DNA from 2 places in the Streptomyces sp. NPDC001985 genome. Region 1 is predicted to be linked to the other one. Evidence: riboswitches for the same ligand, from Rfam matches in the RefSeq annotation. Region 1 holds a riboswitch; the other holds the start of a gene.
The links. A riboswitch is a leader RNA that binds a small molecule or an ion and turns the genes downstream of it on or off. The one in region 1 is predicted to bind cobalamin.
Positions count from the first base shown of each region.

Region 1 (7,707 bases):
AGGACCTGGACGGTGCGCGGGTGCCCGCCGGCCCTGACCTCCTCCAGGAGGGCCGGGACCGTGCCCTGGACCGCCGAGTCGAGGTGGCGCAGCAGCAGCTGGGGCTCGCCGTGGTCGGCGACGGCGGCGGCGGTGTCCACCCAGAGCCAGGTGGCCTCCTCACGGGTCAGCACGTCCTGGGCGTCCTCGGGGTCCGCCCCCTCGTACTCCGCGAGCCACAGGAGGGCGTACGGACGCAGGGAGGGCTCCGAGGCCACCGCCCGGACCTCCGCCTCGGCGGGCGCGCCCACGACCCGCAGCGCCTCGAAGGCGAGCCCGCGCAGCAGGGCGTCCTCGCCGCGGGCGACGGCCAGCAGCTCGGTCACCGCGCTGGAGACGGTGCGGGCGGCCAGCCAGGCGCGGTACTCGGCGCGGGCGGGCCCGGGGGTCAGCCGGGCACAGCCGCGCAGCATGTCGTCGGCGGGCTGTTCGATATTGCCGGCGGGGCTCTGGGCGGCGACGCAGATCTGCTCCAGCTTGACCCAGACCGCCCAGTTGCCGAGCGGGGTCAGGGTGGCGGAGCGGCCCCGGTCGAGGGTGAGCGCGCCCACGGCGGCGAGGCCGTCGAGCGCCCAGTCCAGGAGGGACGCGACGGTGCCGGGAGGGGACGCGGGCACCTCGGTCACCACGGGTACCGGTTCGCCGGCCGCCGGCCCGCCGGACGACGGGCCGTGGCCGCCCATCGGCAGTGGCTGGGACTGGGGGCCGTAGGGGACCTCGCAGCGTTCCTCGCGCAGCTCCTCCACCCGCTGCTCCAGCAGATCGAGGAGGGCGGGCACCAGCACGGGCCCGGCCGAGAGCTGGAGCAGGGAGAGGAGTTGGGGCACGGCCTCCACGACCTCCGCCACGGCGGTGGGCGCGACGTCGCCGGGCGCCGGGTGCGCCAGCGACCAGGCGTCGAAGAGGGCCACCCAGCCGCGCAGCACGGCCATGTCGTCGCGGTCCCAGGCGCGCAGCCGCCAGCCGGGGCGCGCGGTGCCGCCGTGCAGTTCGACCAGGCCGGCCAGGCGGGCCCGGTCCCATCCGGCGCGCACCTGGGCCGGGGTGAGGCCGAGCGCGGCGGCGGCCCGCTCGCGGGCGGGGGCGGCCAGCGGGGTGGAGCCCGGGTCCCGTTCGACGGCCGCCCAGCGGGCGATCCGCACGGCGTCGGCGAGGACCTCCCTCGCCTGGCGGGCCAGTTCCGCGGGGGGCGGAGTGCCCTCGGGTGGCCGTGGGGCCGACCGGGTGCGCCGGGTCGTCACCGCCCGCCGGGCGGTGGCCAGCGGACGCGGCCGGACAAGACGGAGTCTGGAGTTGCGCGCCAATTGCTCATCAGGCTTTCGGGACGTCACAGGGAGCAGTCTTCCCGCTGACAGCCCGAAAGCCCAAACGGAACCTGGCGGGGACGGGGTTGGCGGGGCCGCGGCGCCCGGGCGCGGGCGGGGCCCGCCGGGGGTGCGGGCCTCCCTGACAGGGCCGCGTCACGATGGGCCGTCTGCGCGGGCCCGGTCACATCAGGGGGGTGAGAAAGCGGCGCAGGGCTTCCTCGTACCGCGCGGGGTCGGCGTTCCACATGGCCGCGTGCGGGGCGTCGCGGACGGTGTGGAGGTGGACGAGTTCGGGGCGGCGGGCGGCGAGTTCGCGGGAGGGGCCCCAGGGGGCGAGGGTGTCGCCGGGGCCGTGGAAGATCAGGGTGGGGGTGGTGAGCGCGCCGGGGTCCGCGGTCACCGCGGGGCGCCTCCCGTTGTAGAGCCCCGCCCTGCCCCGGGCGGCTCTGACCGCGAGGGGCAGCAACGGGGCGGGGGTGTGCCGGGCGGCGGCCAGGGCGCGCAGGGTGGCGTCCTTGTCCAGGACCGGGGAGTCGAGCACCAGCCCCTTGATCCGGTCGCGCAGGGCGGAGTCGCAGGCGGTGTGCAGCGCCATGGTGGCGCCGGTGGACCAGCCGTACAGGACGACGTCGCGGGCACCGGCGGCGACGGCGAAGCGGAGCGCGGCGTCCAGGTCCCGCCACTCGGCGTCGCCGAGGTGTCCGAGACCGTCGGGAGGCCGGGGCGCGTCGGGGTCGCCCCGGTAGCCGACCCCGAGCACCGGGATGCGTCGCCGATGGAGAAACGGAAGCAGGTTCATGGGGTGCTCGCGGGTGGTTCCCAGGCCGTGCACGGCGATGACCCAGGTCCCCCGGGGGCCGGGCACGGACCAGGCGGGCAGCGGGCCCAGCTCACCGGGGACGGTGACATCGGTGTGGGGGATGCCGAGCGCGGTCGTCGGGTCCCCGGTGTGGAGCTGCGGGGTCAGCCGCACCCTGGCACCGGGTTCCAGGCCGCCGGAGCCGACGCCCTCCAGCCGGCGCACGACGGTGTCGGCGGACGGCGGGGTCTCGTCGAGCACGGGGCCGACGATGGCGTGGACGCCGCCGGGCCCGTCGAGTCCGTAGGTGCCGGGGCGGCGCGATGAGAGGCTGCGGGTGAGCGTCACCCGGCCCGCGCCGGTGGAGTGGACGGTGAGCCGCCGCTCCCCCGGAAGGGGCCGCCCGGGGGCGGGTCTGAGCACCGCGTCGCTCGCGTAGCGGCCGGCCAGGAACGCGGCCGTGCCGACGCCGATCAGGGAGGTGACGGCCGTTGCCGCCGCTGTAGCCGGGCGCACCGTTCCAGTGTCGGCGCGGTGGTGGGGTGCTGCCAGCGGACGGCCCCCGCCCGTGTCCGGGGCCGTGCGGGGGCGGGGCCGGCGTGGGCCGGCGGGCAGGGCCCGGAGAGCCGGGGCAGGGGCGGGGAGCACGTCAGCGCCGCTGGCCGTACCCCCGGAACTGTTCGGCGGCCTCCTCCAGCTCGGCGGCGGTGAGCAGGGAGGGGGTGTGGCCGGGCACGGCGGCCGCGGTCAGCCAGAGCCGGCACATCCACTCCAGCTGGGCGGTGCGGTCGTACGCCTGGTCCAGGCTCTGTCCGTGGGCGACGGTCCCGTGGTTGCGCAGCAGACAGGCGGTGCGCCCGTCGAGGGCGGCGAGCATGTTCCGGGCCAGGGCCTCGGTGCCGTAGAGGGCGTACGGGGCGACCCGGACGGGTCCGCCGAGCGCGGCGGCCATGTAGTGGACCGGTGGCAGCTCCGGTACGAGGGTGGAGACGGCCGTGGCGTGGACGGCGTGGGTGTGGACCACGGCGCGGGCGTCGGTGTGCCGGTAGACCTCCAGATGGAGCGGCAGCTCGCTGGTGGGCCGGAGATGGCCGAGAACCTGCTGTCCGCCGAGGTCGACGGCTATGGCGTCCCCGGGGGTGAGACGGTCGTAGGGGACACCGCTGGGAGTGACGAGGACGAGCTCTCCGACCCGGGCGGAGACATTGCCCGACGTCCCCACCACCAGACCCTCCGCGGCCGTTCTGCGGGCGGTGGCCACGACGTTCCGCCACGCCTCGTCGATCGCTTTCTGCGACACCTGTTCGGTCATGCGGCGATCCTGTCAGGCGGCGCTCTCCGGTTACAGAGGGCCACCGCCGGGGGACGGAGGGGAGGATCAGTCAGATTATCCAAAAGGGTGATGAAAGCCACTTCGCGGGACGTGTCCCCGGCCCCAGAAGCCCATCCAGCCCCTGCAGACCGAAACCGGAGCCAAAAACCTCACTTGGGGACACCCCGATGCCGGTCCCAGTTCACCTTCCGTTCACTCAGGTTACTTACGTTCACCGGGCCACTGACGTCCATAGATTGCCTGGGTAAATGGAACACATCACGCTGCTGCTCGCGATTGTGATCGTGACGGCTCTCGTGTTCGATTTCACGAACGGTTTCCACGACACGGCCAACGCGATGGCGACGACCATCTCGACCGGCGCCATGAAGCCCAAGTCCGCGGTGGCGATGTCCGCCGTGCTCAACCTCGTCGGCGCGTTCCTGTCGGTGGAGGTCGCCAAGACGATCTCCAGCGGCATCGTCAACGAGGCAGGCATAACACCAGAAGTGATCTTCGCGGCGCTCGTCGGCGCCATCCTCTGGAATCTCCTGACGTGGCTGGTCGGCCTGCCGTCCAGTTCCTCGCACGCCCTCATGGGCGGTCTGATCGGCGCCACCATCGCGTCGGTCGGGTTCAGCGGCGTCAACGGCGGCACCGTCGTCACCAAGGTGCTGATCCCGGCCATCGCGGCTCCGCTGGTCGCCGGTATCGGCGCGTACCTCGCCTCCAGGCTGACGTACAAGCTCGGCCAGAACGCCGACCCGAAGTCCACCGCGAAGGGCTACCGGGTGGGCCAGATCGCCTCGGCGGGCCTGGTCTCGCTGGCGCACGGCACCAATGACGCCCAGAAGACGATGGGCATCATCACGCTGGCCCTGGTGACCGGCGGCATCCTCAACCCCGGCTCCAACCCCCCCATGTGGGTCATCGTCTCCGCCGGTGTGGCCATCGCCCTCGGCACCTACCTCGGCGGCTGGCGCATCATCCGGACCATGGGCAAGGGCCTGACCGACCTCCAGCCCCAGCAGGGCTTCGCCGCCCAGTCCAGCGCGGCCAGCGTCATCCTCGCCTCCTCCAACCTGGGCTTCTCGCTCTCCACCACGCACTCGTGCTCCGGCGCCGTGATGGGTGCGGGCCTCGGCCGCAAGGGCGGTGTGGTCCGCTGGTCCACCGCCACCCGGATGTTCGTGGCCTGGGGTCTGACCCTGCCCGCCGCCGGTCTGGTCGCCGCCCTCTCGGAGTACGTGACCAAGCAGGGCGACTGGGGTGTCGCCGTGGTCGCGGTCTTCCTGGTCGCCTCCTCGGCCGCGATCTGGCTCTACTCCCGCCGCCAGGTCATCGACCACACCAACGTCAACGACACCGGCGCCGATGTGGACAGCGAGACCGGCGAGGCCGGTGTGGTGACCAACGCCATGGCCGCCGTCACCGTGCCCCCGGCCGGCACCCCGGCGCAGGACGGCCTCAAGACCACCATCGCGGCCTCCCCGGCCGCCGCCCCCGAATCCGGCCCGGCCAGCCCGGCCGCGGTGTAAGGACAGATCAGCATGAAAATCGACTGGGCAGCTCTCGGCTCCGTTTTCGGTGTGAGCCTCGTGGCCACCGTCGTTCTGGTGGGCCTGTTCACCCTCGGCATCATCGGCATGAGCAAGCAGGCGACGGCCTCCGGCGGCGGCGGCTCCGTGGCGCTGGCGCGCACCGGTGCGTACACCTGCTTCGCGCTCTGCGTGGCGGCCATCACCTACGGGATCTATCTGATCGTCACCTGACGGCGGGCCCGGACCGCGCGCGGTCCGGGCTCTCCGCGCTCATCGACGGCAGACGGCCGGGCCGGTCATCCTCAGGGACGACCGGCCCGGCCGTCTGCCGTCCCGGGTCCGGGACGAGCAGCGCGGCGCTCCCCGGGTGTGGGGCTCAGCACAGTGCCCCTTCGCAGGTCAACGGCAGGTTGACGGCTGTTCTCACAGCGTGGTGGACTGCCGGGGCCATTACGGCGGCAGCAGAGGAAGCCGGTGCGAATCCGGCGCGGTCCCGCCACTGTCACCGGGAGGAGTCCCGGGAGCCAGGAACTCTCGCCGCCGATCACGTCGAACCAGGGCGCGGACACCCTGAGTGAGGACATATCGCCATGCCCGGCCGCGGCCACGACCCTGCCCCGACTCCGAGAAGGATCTGCCCGCCCCGGCCGGTCCGGAGCGGAACCCCGGCCTGAATCGATGCGTGCCGACCGTGTACTGAACCGTGCCGACCGCGTTTTCGCGTACGGCGCCGGGGCCGGCCTCCTCGGTGACCTGCTGCTCGGCGATCCCCGCCGGGGCCATCCCGTCGCCGCGTTCGGACGGGCCGCGGGCGCGGTGGAGCGGGTTCTCTGGCGCGACCACCGGGGGTGGGGCGCTCTGCACACCGCCGTGTGCGCCGGAGGCGCCGCCGCGGCCGCGCACCTCCTCGCGCGCGGCACCCGGGGGGCGCCCGCGCTCTCCCTCGCCCTGACCGCCGCCGCCACCTGGACCGTCGTGGGCGGCACCTCGCTGGGCCGGGAGGCCAGGACCATCGGTGCCGCGCTCGCGGCCGGCGACGTGGAGCGGGCCCGCGCGCGGCTGCCGCATCTGTGCGGGCGCGATCCGCAGTTCCTGGACGAGGGCCAGATCGCCCGGGCCGTGGTGGAGTCCGTGGCCGAGAACACCTCCGACGCGGTCGTCGGCGCCCTGGTGTGGGGGGCGGTGGCGGGGGTGCCGGGCCTGGTGGGGTTCCGCGCGGTCAACACCCTGGACGCGATGGTGGGGCACCGCTCCCCGCGCCACCGGCGGTTCGGCTGGGCGTCGGCGCGGCTGGACGATCTGGCCGGCTGGCCGGGGGCCCGGCTGACGGCCGGGCTCGCCGTGCTCGCGGGCGGGGACGCGCGGGGAGCCGTCCGGGCGTGGCGCCAGGACGCGCACCGGCACCCCAGCCCCAACGCGGGCCCGGTGGAGGCCGCGTTCGCGGGGGCGCTCGGGGTGCGTATCGGCGGCACCCTGTCCTACGGCGGCCGGGTCGAGCACCGGCCCGTGCTCCATGGCGCGGGGCGGCCCGTGGAGGTCGCCGACATCGAACGGGCGGTGCGGCTGTCGCGCCGGGTGGGGCTGCTGGCGCTCGCCACGAGCGTGGTGGCACGGCCGTTGCTGCGGCGGGCCGTGACGGGGATTCAGCGGGGGTCCGGCGCACCGGCGCCGCGAGCGGGAGGAGACGGATGAGCACGGGAAGGCGCACCGGAGGCGGCCTGCTCGTCGCCGGGACGACGTCCGACGCGGGCAAGAGCGTGGTCACGGCGGGCATCTGCCGCTGGCTTGTGCGCCAGGGCGTGAAGGTGGCCCCCTTCAAGGGGCAGAACATGTCGCTCAACTCGTTTGTGACCCGCGAGGGCGCGGAGATCGGCCGGGCGCAGGCGATGCAGGCGCAGGCGGCCCGGGTCGAGCCGACCGCGCTGATGAACCCGGTGCTGCTCAAGCCCGGCGGCGACCGCAGCAGCCAGGTGGTGCTGATGGGCAGGCCGGTGGGCGAGCTGAGCGCGCGCGGCTACCACGGGGGGCGGCAGGAAGCGCTGTTCGGGCCGGTCATGGAGTGCCTGGAGGAGCTGCGGGGCAGCTACGACGCGGTGATCTGCGAGGGGGCGGGCAGCCCGGCCGAGATCAATCTGCGGCGCACCGACATCGTGAACATGGGCATCGCCCGCGCCGCCCGGCTTCCGGTGCTGGTCGTCGGGGACATCGACCGGGGCGGGGTCTTCGCCTCCTTCTTCGGTACGACGGCGCTGCTGAGCGCCGAGGACCAGCGGCTGGTGGCGGGATATCTGGTCAATAAGTTCCGGGGCGATGTGTCGCTGCTGGAGCCGGGTCTCGACATGCTCCACGGGCTCACCGGGCGGCGGACGTACGGGGTGCTGCCGTACGCGCACGGGCTGGGCATCGACGAGGAGGACGGGCTGCGGGTCTCGCTGCGCGGGACGGTGCGCGAGTCGGCGGTGGCGCCGCCGGTCGGGGCCGATGTGCTGCGGGTCGCGGTGTGCGCGGTGCCGCTGATGTCCAATTTCACCGATGTGGACGCGCTGGCCGCCGAGCCGGGGGTGATCGTGCGATTCGCGGACCGGCCCGAGGAGTTGGCCGACGCGGATCTGGTGATCGTGCCGGGAACGCGGGGCACGGTCCGCGCGTTGGAGTGGCTGAGGGAGCGGGGGCTGGCGCGGGAGCTTCTGCGCAGGGCGGCCGAGGGCC
Region 1 is NZ_JBEOYB010000040.1:19,003-26,709, reverse strand. Features, by position in the region: gene ABT122_RS19330 (hypothetical protein) at 1-1,370, opposite strand, end outside; gene ABT122_RS19325 (alpha/beta hydrolase) at 1,528-2,661, opposite strand; gene ABT122_RS19320 (class II aldolase/adducin family protein) at 2,795-3,457, opposite strand; gene ABT122_RS19315 (inorganic phosphate transporter) at 3,727-4,995, shown strand; gene ABT122_RS19310 (hypothetical protein) at 5,008-5,229, shown strand; cobalamin riboswitch at 5,416-5,554, shown strand; gene ABT122_RS19305 (cobalamin biosynthesis protein) at 5,677-6,690, shown strand; gene ABT122_RS19300 (cobyric acid synthase) at 6,687-7,707, shown strand, end outside.

Region 2 (7,707 bases), on a different contig from region 1:
GGAACACCCGGTGGCCCCCAGAGGCAAGCAGGACATCGCCCACGTCCTGGCACTGGGCCCCCTCCAACGGGGGCTGTATTCGCTCAACAGGATGCTCCACAGCACACCGCAGAGCCCACCGGGAACCCCCGGGGAGCCCCGGCGGGCACCGGAGCCGGAGCCGGGGGCGGAACCGGACGGCGCGGCGGACATCTACGCCATCGCCGTCCTGACCGACTTCCACGGACCGCTCGACCCCGGGCGGCTGCGGCGCGCCCTCACCGCGGTGCTGGCCCGCCACCCCCACCTCCTCGCCCGGTTCTGGGACGAGGGGCTGCCGCACCCCGTGCAACTGGTCCCGGCCACCGCGGACTTCCCCTGGCGGGAGATGGAGTCGACCCCCGAGGACTTCCAGGCGTATGTGCGCACCGCGCAGTACGAGCCCTTCGACCTGGCCGAGGGGCCCCCGCTGCGCGCCACCCTGGCCGCGCTGGGACCCGGTCACCACCGGCTGCTGGTCGTCTTCCACCACATCGTCGTCGACGGCTGGTCGGTGCCCCTGTTCTGGCGGGAGCTGGCCGACCGGTACGAGGAGGACGGCCCCGGGCCGGTCGAGCCCTCGCCCGCCTACCCCGAGTACATCGGCTGGCTCCAGCGGCAGGACCGGCAGGGGTCGCTGCGCCGCTGGCGGGAGATGCTCGCCGGGGTGGACGAACCCACCGTGGTCGCGAGCACGGCGCCCCCGGGCGCCGCCCCGCTGCCCCGGCTGACCATGCGCTCCCTGGAGGGGCCGGCGCTCGACGCGCTGCTCGCCCGGGTCCGCTCGCTCAACCTCACGCTGAACACCGTCGCCCAGGTCGCCTGGGCGGTGCTGCTGCACCGGCTGACGGGCCGGGAGGACACCACCTTCGGGGTGACGGTCTCCGGGCGCCCGGAGGAGGTCCCGGGCATCGAGTCGTCCATCGGCCTGTTCATCAACACCGTCCCCGCACGGATCGAACTGCGTGCGGACGAGCCGCTCGACGCGCTCTGCCGGCGTGTGCAGCGGGACGCCGCCGAGCAGCGCGCCCACGGGTATGTGGGGCTCGGCGAGATCCAGCGGGAGGCCGGCGCGGGCGACCTCTTCGACACCATGATGATCTTCCACAACACGCCGAAGGGAACGGCCCGGGAGACCCTGGACCTCGGCGACGGCGTGACGATGTCGCCCGTCCTCATGGACAGCTACACCCACTACCCGCTGACGGTGGTCCCGTTCCTGCTCGACGGACGGCTGTACGTCAATGTGGACCATGTCGACGCCCTGCTCGGCGGCCTGGACGCGGGGCGGCTCGCCGAGCGGTTCCTGCGCCTGGTCCAGGAGATCGCCCGCGACCCCGGGCGCACCCACCTCGGCCTGGACGCCCTGCTGCCCCACGAGGCGGCGGAGCTGAGGGCCCTGTCCGGCGGGGACACCGCGCCGGCGGACGGCACCGGCCGGCCGGCCGGACCGGCCGACCACGGGGTGCACCGGCTCTTCGAGCGGGCCGCCGACCGGCACCCCCGGCGCACCGCCGTCGTCGACGCCGCCGGGGAACTCGACTACGGGACCCTGGACCGCTGGGCGAACACCGTCGCCCACCGGCTCCGCGCCCTCGGCGTCGGACCGGAGACCCGGGTCGCGGTCGCGCTGCCCCGGACGCGCGCGTTCTTCGCGGCCCTGCTCGCCGTGCTGAAGGCCGGCGGCACCCTCGTACCGCTCGATCTCTCCGCGCCGAGGGAGCGCAACACCACCATCGCCGAACTGGCCGGCGCCCGGGTACTCATCGCCGAGCCCGGGGACCAGGACTGGTGGCGGGGCGAGCGCTGCGCGACCGGTGAGGCCCCCGCCGCCGGCGACGACGGGGCCGGGACCCGCCGGCCGGCCGGCACCACCGCGGCCGACCAGGCGGTGCACACCGTCTTCACCTCCGGCTCCACCGGGGAGCCGAAGGGCGTCATCGCCACCCACCGGGGCCTGCTGGCCCTTCTGGAGGCGCACCGGCGGGAGATCTGGGCCCCCGTCACCGGCGACGGCGAGCGGGTGCTGCGGGTCGGCCACGGCTGGTCGTTCGCGTTCGACGCCAGCTGGCAGCCGCAGCTCGCCCTGCTCGGCGGCCACACCGTCGTCCTGCTCGACGAGGAGGACCAGCGCGACCCGTACCGGCTGGTGCGCAGGGTCCGGGACGACCGGGTGGACATGCTGGACACCTCGCCGTCCATGCTGGGCCGGCTCGCCGAGGCGGGACTGATCGAGGGCGACCGCTGCCCGCTGACCATCCTGGCCCTCGGTGGCGAGGACATACCCCGCAGCGCCTGGGATGTCCTGGCCGGGCTCAAGGGCACCCGGGTGCACAACTTCTACGGCCCGACCGAGATCACCGTGGAGGCCGTCAACGCGCTCGTGGTCGCCGGCGAGGAGCCGCAGATCGGCAGCGCGGCGCCCGGGTCGACGGCCCAGGTGCTCGGCCCGGACCTGCGGCCCGTGCCGGTCGGGGTCCGCGGGGAGCTGTACCTCGGCGGGCTCCAGGTGGCGCGCGGCTACCAGGCACGGCCCGCCCTCACCGCCGAACGGTTCGTCCCCGACCCGGTCACCGGGGAGCGGCTCTACCGCACCGGCGACGTGGTCCGGCGCAACGCGGCGGGCCGGCTGGTCTTCCTCGGCCGGGCCGACGACCAGGTGAAGATCCGCGGCTACCGGATCGAACTCGCCGAGATCGTGGCCGCGCTGGAGACCCGCTCCGATGTGGCCCGCGCGGTCGTGGTGGCCCAGCCGGGAGCGGGGGGACGCGTCCTGGTCGCCTATGTGGTCGCCACCGAGCAGGTGCGCTCCGCCGGCCGCCGGCTCGACCCGGTGGAACTGAGGGAGGACCTGGCCGGGCGCATTCCGCACTACATGGTGCCGGCCCGCTGGGTGGAGCTGGACGCCATCCCGCTGACCGTCAACGGCAAGGCGGATCTGCGCGCCCTGCCGCGCCCCACGGGGAGCGGGGAGTCCTCCGGCGCGTCCCGCCCGCCGGCGACCGCCGCGGAGGAGACGGTGCTCCGGGCGGCCCGCGCCCTGCTGGACGAGCCGCACCTCGGCGTCGACGACGACATGTTCCACCGGGGGATGGACAGCATCGCCACCATCACGCTCGTGGGCGAGCTGCGCCGCGCCGGGATGCACTGCACCCCCCGGACGATCGCCGTCCACCGCACCCCCGCCGAGGTCGCCCGCGCGATCGCCGGCGCGCCCGGTCCGTCCGGGGGCACGGCGGCCGGCGAGGAGGCCGGGGAGACCCGGGTGCGGACCCCCGCGCTGGAGTGGATGCGGCGCCTGGGCACCTACCGGCGCTTCGCCCAGTCACAGCTGATCTCGCTGCCCCGGGGCATCACCGATGCCGAGGCCCACCGGGTGGTGGAACGGGTGCGCGCCGCCCATCCGCAGCTCACCGCCCGCACCGTGCGCGAACCGGACGGCCGGCTCGCCCTGGTCCCGGCCGGGCCGGACGCGGTGCCCGCCGTGCTGGTCGTGGAGGAGTGTCCGCGGCTGACCTCCCGGGCGGTCCTGGAGAGCGCCCACCGCGTCTGGGAGCGGCTCGACCCGGACAACGGCGCGATGATGGTGGGCGCCCTCCTGCGGGAGACGCGGACCGGGACGGCCCGGCTCTTCCTCGCCGTGCACCACGCGGTGGTCGACATCGTCTCCTGGCACGTCCTGCTGGAGGACCTCGCCGCCGCCCACGCGTCCCCCGGCACCCCTCCGCTCGCCGAGGGCACCACCATGGCCCAGTGGTCCCGGGCGCTGGCCGCCCGGGCCGAAGGGCCCGAGCCGCGCGCCCAGCTGGACCACTGGCGCGCCGTGGCACGGGAGAGCGAGCGGGCGCCGAGGATCGCCCGCCGGACCGCCGACCCCGCGGTGCACACCCGGGGACGGCTGGTGTCGCACCGGGTGACGGCCGACGCCGCCACCACCGGCGCGCTGATCCGCTCCGCGCGCACCACACCCGAGAACGCGCTGCTCACGGCCGTGGCCCTGGCGGAGGCCGGCTGGCGGGCGCGTCACGGGCACCCGCCGGACAGCGGGGTCACCGTGGTCCGGGAGGGACACGGCAGACGGGACGACCTGGTCGGCCCCTTCCTCGAAGCCGCCGGCGGACCCGTGGACACCTCGCGGACCGTGGGCTGGTTCAACGTCTTCCACCCCGTCGCCCTCGACACGGGCACGGCCGGTCCCCGGCTCACCCCCCAGGGGGCGCTGGACGACCGGGGGGCGGCGCTCGCCCTGCTGGAGAAGGTGGGCGGGGAGCTGGCGGCGGTGCCGCACGGCGGGTTCGACCACGGTCTGCTCGGCGAGCCGGCCGCGGCGCGTGCCGAGGTGTTCTTCAGCTATCTGGGCCGGCTCGACCAGGTCGTCGGCGACGACCCGGGCCGCCCGTGGACGCTGGTCGTCGACGACGCGGTGCGGGAGGTCTTCCCGCAGGACAGCGAACCGGACGCGGCCCAGCCGTATCCGCTGGAGCTGATCTGCGCCGTCCACCCCGGTCCCGGGGGCCCGGTGGTGGAGGCGCTCTGGCGGTACGACCCCGGTGTCTGCGACCCGGGGGACATCCAGGAACTGGCCGCCCTGTGGCTCACGGCGCTCACGGCGCTCGCCGCGGCGGTCGAGGGCAACGAGAGGACAGGCGCGTGACCCGGACCATCGAGATCGGTGGCATCACCCTCGCGTACGAGGAGTTCGGCGGCGGGGACCCGGTCGTCCTCGTCATGGGCGCCGGCTCGCCGGGCCGGGTGTGGCGCCCCCACCAGGTGCCCGCGCTGGTCGCGGCCGGGCTGCGCGTGATCGTCTTCGACCCCCGGGGCGTGGGCGGCAGCTCCCCCTGCCCCGAGGGCTTCACCCTGGACGACCTCACCGACGACCTGGCCGGCCTGGTCGAGAAGGTGGCCGGGGGACCCGCCCATGTGGTGGGCACCTCGCTCGGCGCCCGGACCGCCCAGCAACTGGCGCTGACCCGGCCCGACCTGGTCGACCGGCTGGCCCTGCTGGCGACCCGGGGCCGCACGGACGCGGCGCTCTCGGTCTTCTCGCAGGCCCAGATCGCCCTGCACGACCACCGCGTGGCCCTCCCCGAGGAGGTGCGGGCCGCGCTGGGCGCGCTGGCCAATCTCTCGCCCGCCAGCCTGCGGGACGAGATCGAGGCCGAGGACTGGCTCGCCATCCTCGCCATGGCACCGGCCACCCCGTCGGCCGGAGTCCGGGAGCAGTTCGTCGCCGCGCTCACCGGATTCCCGCCGAGCGTCTCCGCGTTCGCCGCCATCACCGCGCCGACCCTGGTGGTCTCCTTCGCCGACGACCGGCTCTCCCCGCCGCATCTGGGCCAGGAGATGGCCGACGCCATTCCGGGCGCCCGCTCGGAGACCGTGGCCGGCGCCGGGCACTTCGGCTATCTGGAGCGGCCCGCCGAGGTGAACCGGCTCCTGGTGGAGTTCCTCACCGGAGCCTGAGCCGGCCGGGAGGCGCCGGGGTCCCCGGACCGCCGCATCTCCGCCCCGCCGGACCGGGCCCTGTCCTCGCACACCGCGCCGGACAGGGCCCGGCCCATGAGCCGGGGGAGCCGCCCGTGTCCCATGTCACGGTCCGGGATGTGAGCGGTACTGTCCGAACCCGGACGATCCCTCTAGGCTGACGGACGCAGCTGGTTCGCCCTGCCCGCCAGGCAGGCGCGTCGCAAGAGGGAACCCGGTGGGAATCCGGGACTGCCCCGCAGCGGTGAGCGGGAACGACCGCCGTCATGAGCACTGGAGCCGGGAAACGGTTCTGGGAAGCGACGGCCAGTAGGTGTCCACCGGGAGACCGGCGGACGCGCCCGCGAGTCCGAAGACCTGCCCGCTGTCCGCGCACGGCCCCCGCCGGCGCGGCCATCCCGGTGACCTCGTGGGCGGGTCGGCGACCAGAGCAGGCGGACCGGCGCGCCCCGTGCGCGCCGTGGACCCGTCCGTTGTGGCACCCCCTTCGCGCTCTCGTCCCGTCCCGGGATTCAACGAGACATCTCGCGAAGGAGAGTTCCGTGACAGCGCAGTCCGCAGCCGCGGCAGCACGGGCCACCGTGTACGGCTACCCCCGCCAGGGACAGAACCGGGAACTGAAGAAGGCCATCGAGGGGTACTGGAAGGGCCGCGTCACCGCCGACGCCCTCCGGGAGACCGCGGCGGGCCTCCGCCGGACCAACTGGCGGCAGCTCGCCGACGCCGGTGTCCACGAGGTGCCGACCGGTGACTTCTCCTACTACGACCACATGCTGGACACCAGTGTCATGGTCGGCGCTGTCCCCGAGCGGCACCGCGACGCCGTCGCGGCGCACCCCCTCGACGGCTACTTCGCCATGGCGCGCGGCACCCAGGACGTCGCGCCCCTGGAGATGACCAAGTGGTTCGACACCAACTACCACTACCTGGTCCCCGAACTCGGCCCCGGCACCGTCTTCACCGCCGACTCCGCCAAGCAGGTGGCCGAGGTGAAGGAGGCCCTCGCCCTCGGCCACCGCCCCCGCCCGGTCCTCGTCGGACCGGTCACCTATCTCCTGCTGGCCAAGCCCGCCCCCGGGGTGGCGGCGGACTTCGACCCGCTGACCCTCCTCGACCGGCTGCTGCCGGTGTACGCCGAGGTCCTCGCCGACCTGCGCGCCGCCGGCGCCGAGTGGGCACAGCTCGACGAGCCCGCGCTGGTCCAGGACCGCACCCCGGCCGAGCTGAACGCCGCCGCCCGCGCCTACCGCGACCTCGGCGCGCTCGCCGACCGCCCCAGGCTGCTGGTCGCGTCCTACTTCGACCGCCTCGGCGAGGCGCTGCCCGTTCTCGCCAAGGCCCCCGTCGACGGCCTCGCCCTCGACTTCACCGAGCGCGCCGCCGGCAATCTCGCCGACCTCGCCGCCATCGGCGGACTGCGCGACAAGCGGCTGGTCGCCGGTGTCGTCAACGGCCGCAACATCTGGATCAACGACTACGAGAAGTCCCTGGCCACCCTCGGCACGCTCCTCGGCCTCGCCGACCGGGTCGACGTGGCCACCTCCTGCTCACTCCTCCACGTCCCGCTGGACGCCGCCGCCGAACGCGACATCGACCCGCAGATCGCCCGCTGGCTCGCCTTCGCGAAGCAGAAGACGGCCGAGATCGTCACCCTCGCGCGCGGCCTCTCCCAGGGCACCGGCGCCATCGCCGGCGAACTCAGCGCCAACCGGGCCGACCTGGCCTCCCGCGCCGGTTCCGCCCTCACCCACGACCCGGCGGTACGGGCCCGTACCGCCGCCGTCACCGACGCGGACGGCCGCCGCTCCCAGCCGTACCCCGAACGGACCGCCGCCCAGCGCGCCCGCCTCGGCCTGCCGCTGCTGCCCACCACCACCATCGGCTCGTTCCCGCAGACCGCCGAATTGCGCACCGCCCGCGCCGATCTGCGCGCCGGGCGCATCGACACCGCCGGCTACGAGGAGCGCATCAGGGACGAGATCCGCGATGTCCTCGCCTTCCAGGAGAAGGCCGGGATCGACGTGCTGGTGCACGGCGAGCCCGAGCGCAACGACATGGTGCAGTACTTCGCCGAGCAGCTCACCGGCTATCTGGCCACCCAGCACGGCTGGGTCCAGTCCTACGGCACCCGCTATGTCCGCCCGCCGGTCCTCGCCGGGGACATCTCCCGCCCCGACCCGATGACCGTCCGCTGGACCTCCT
Region 2 is NZ_JBEOYB010000064.1:31,862-39,568, forward strand. Features, by position in the region: gene ABT122_RS25515 (non-ribosomal peptide synthetase) at 11-4,672, shown strand; gene ABT122_RS25520 (alpha/beta fold hydrolase) at 4,669-5,484, shown strand; cobalamin riboswitch at 5,660-5,884, shown strand; gene metE (5-methyltetrahydropteroyltriglutamate--homocysteine S-methyltransferase) at 6,048-7,707, shown strand, end outside.
Region 2: it holds a riboswitch for cobalamin, as region 1 does, so the genes downstream of both, metE (5-methyltetrahydropteroyltriglutamate--homocysteine S-methyltransferase) here and ABT122_RS19305 (cobalamin biosynthesis protein) in region 1, are expected to answer to the same signal.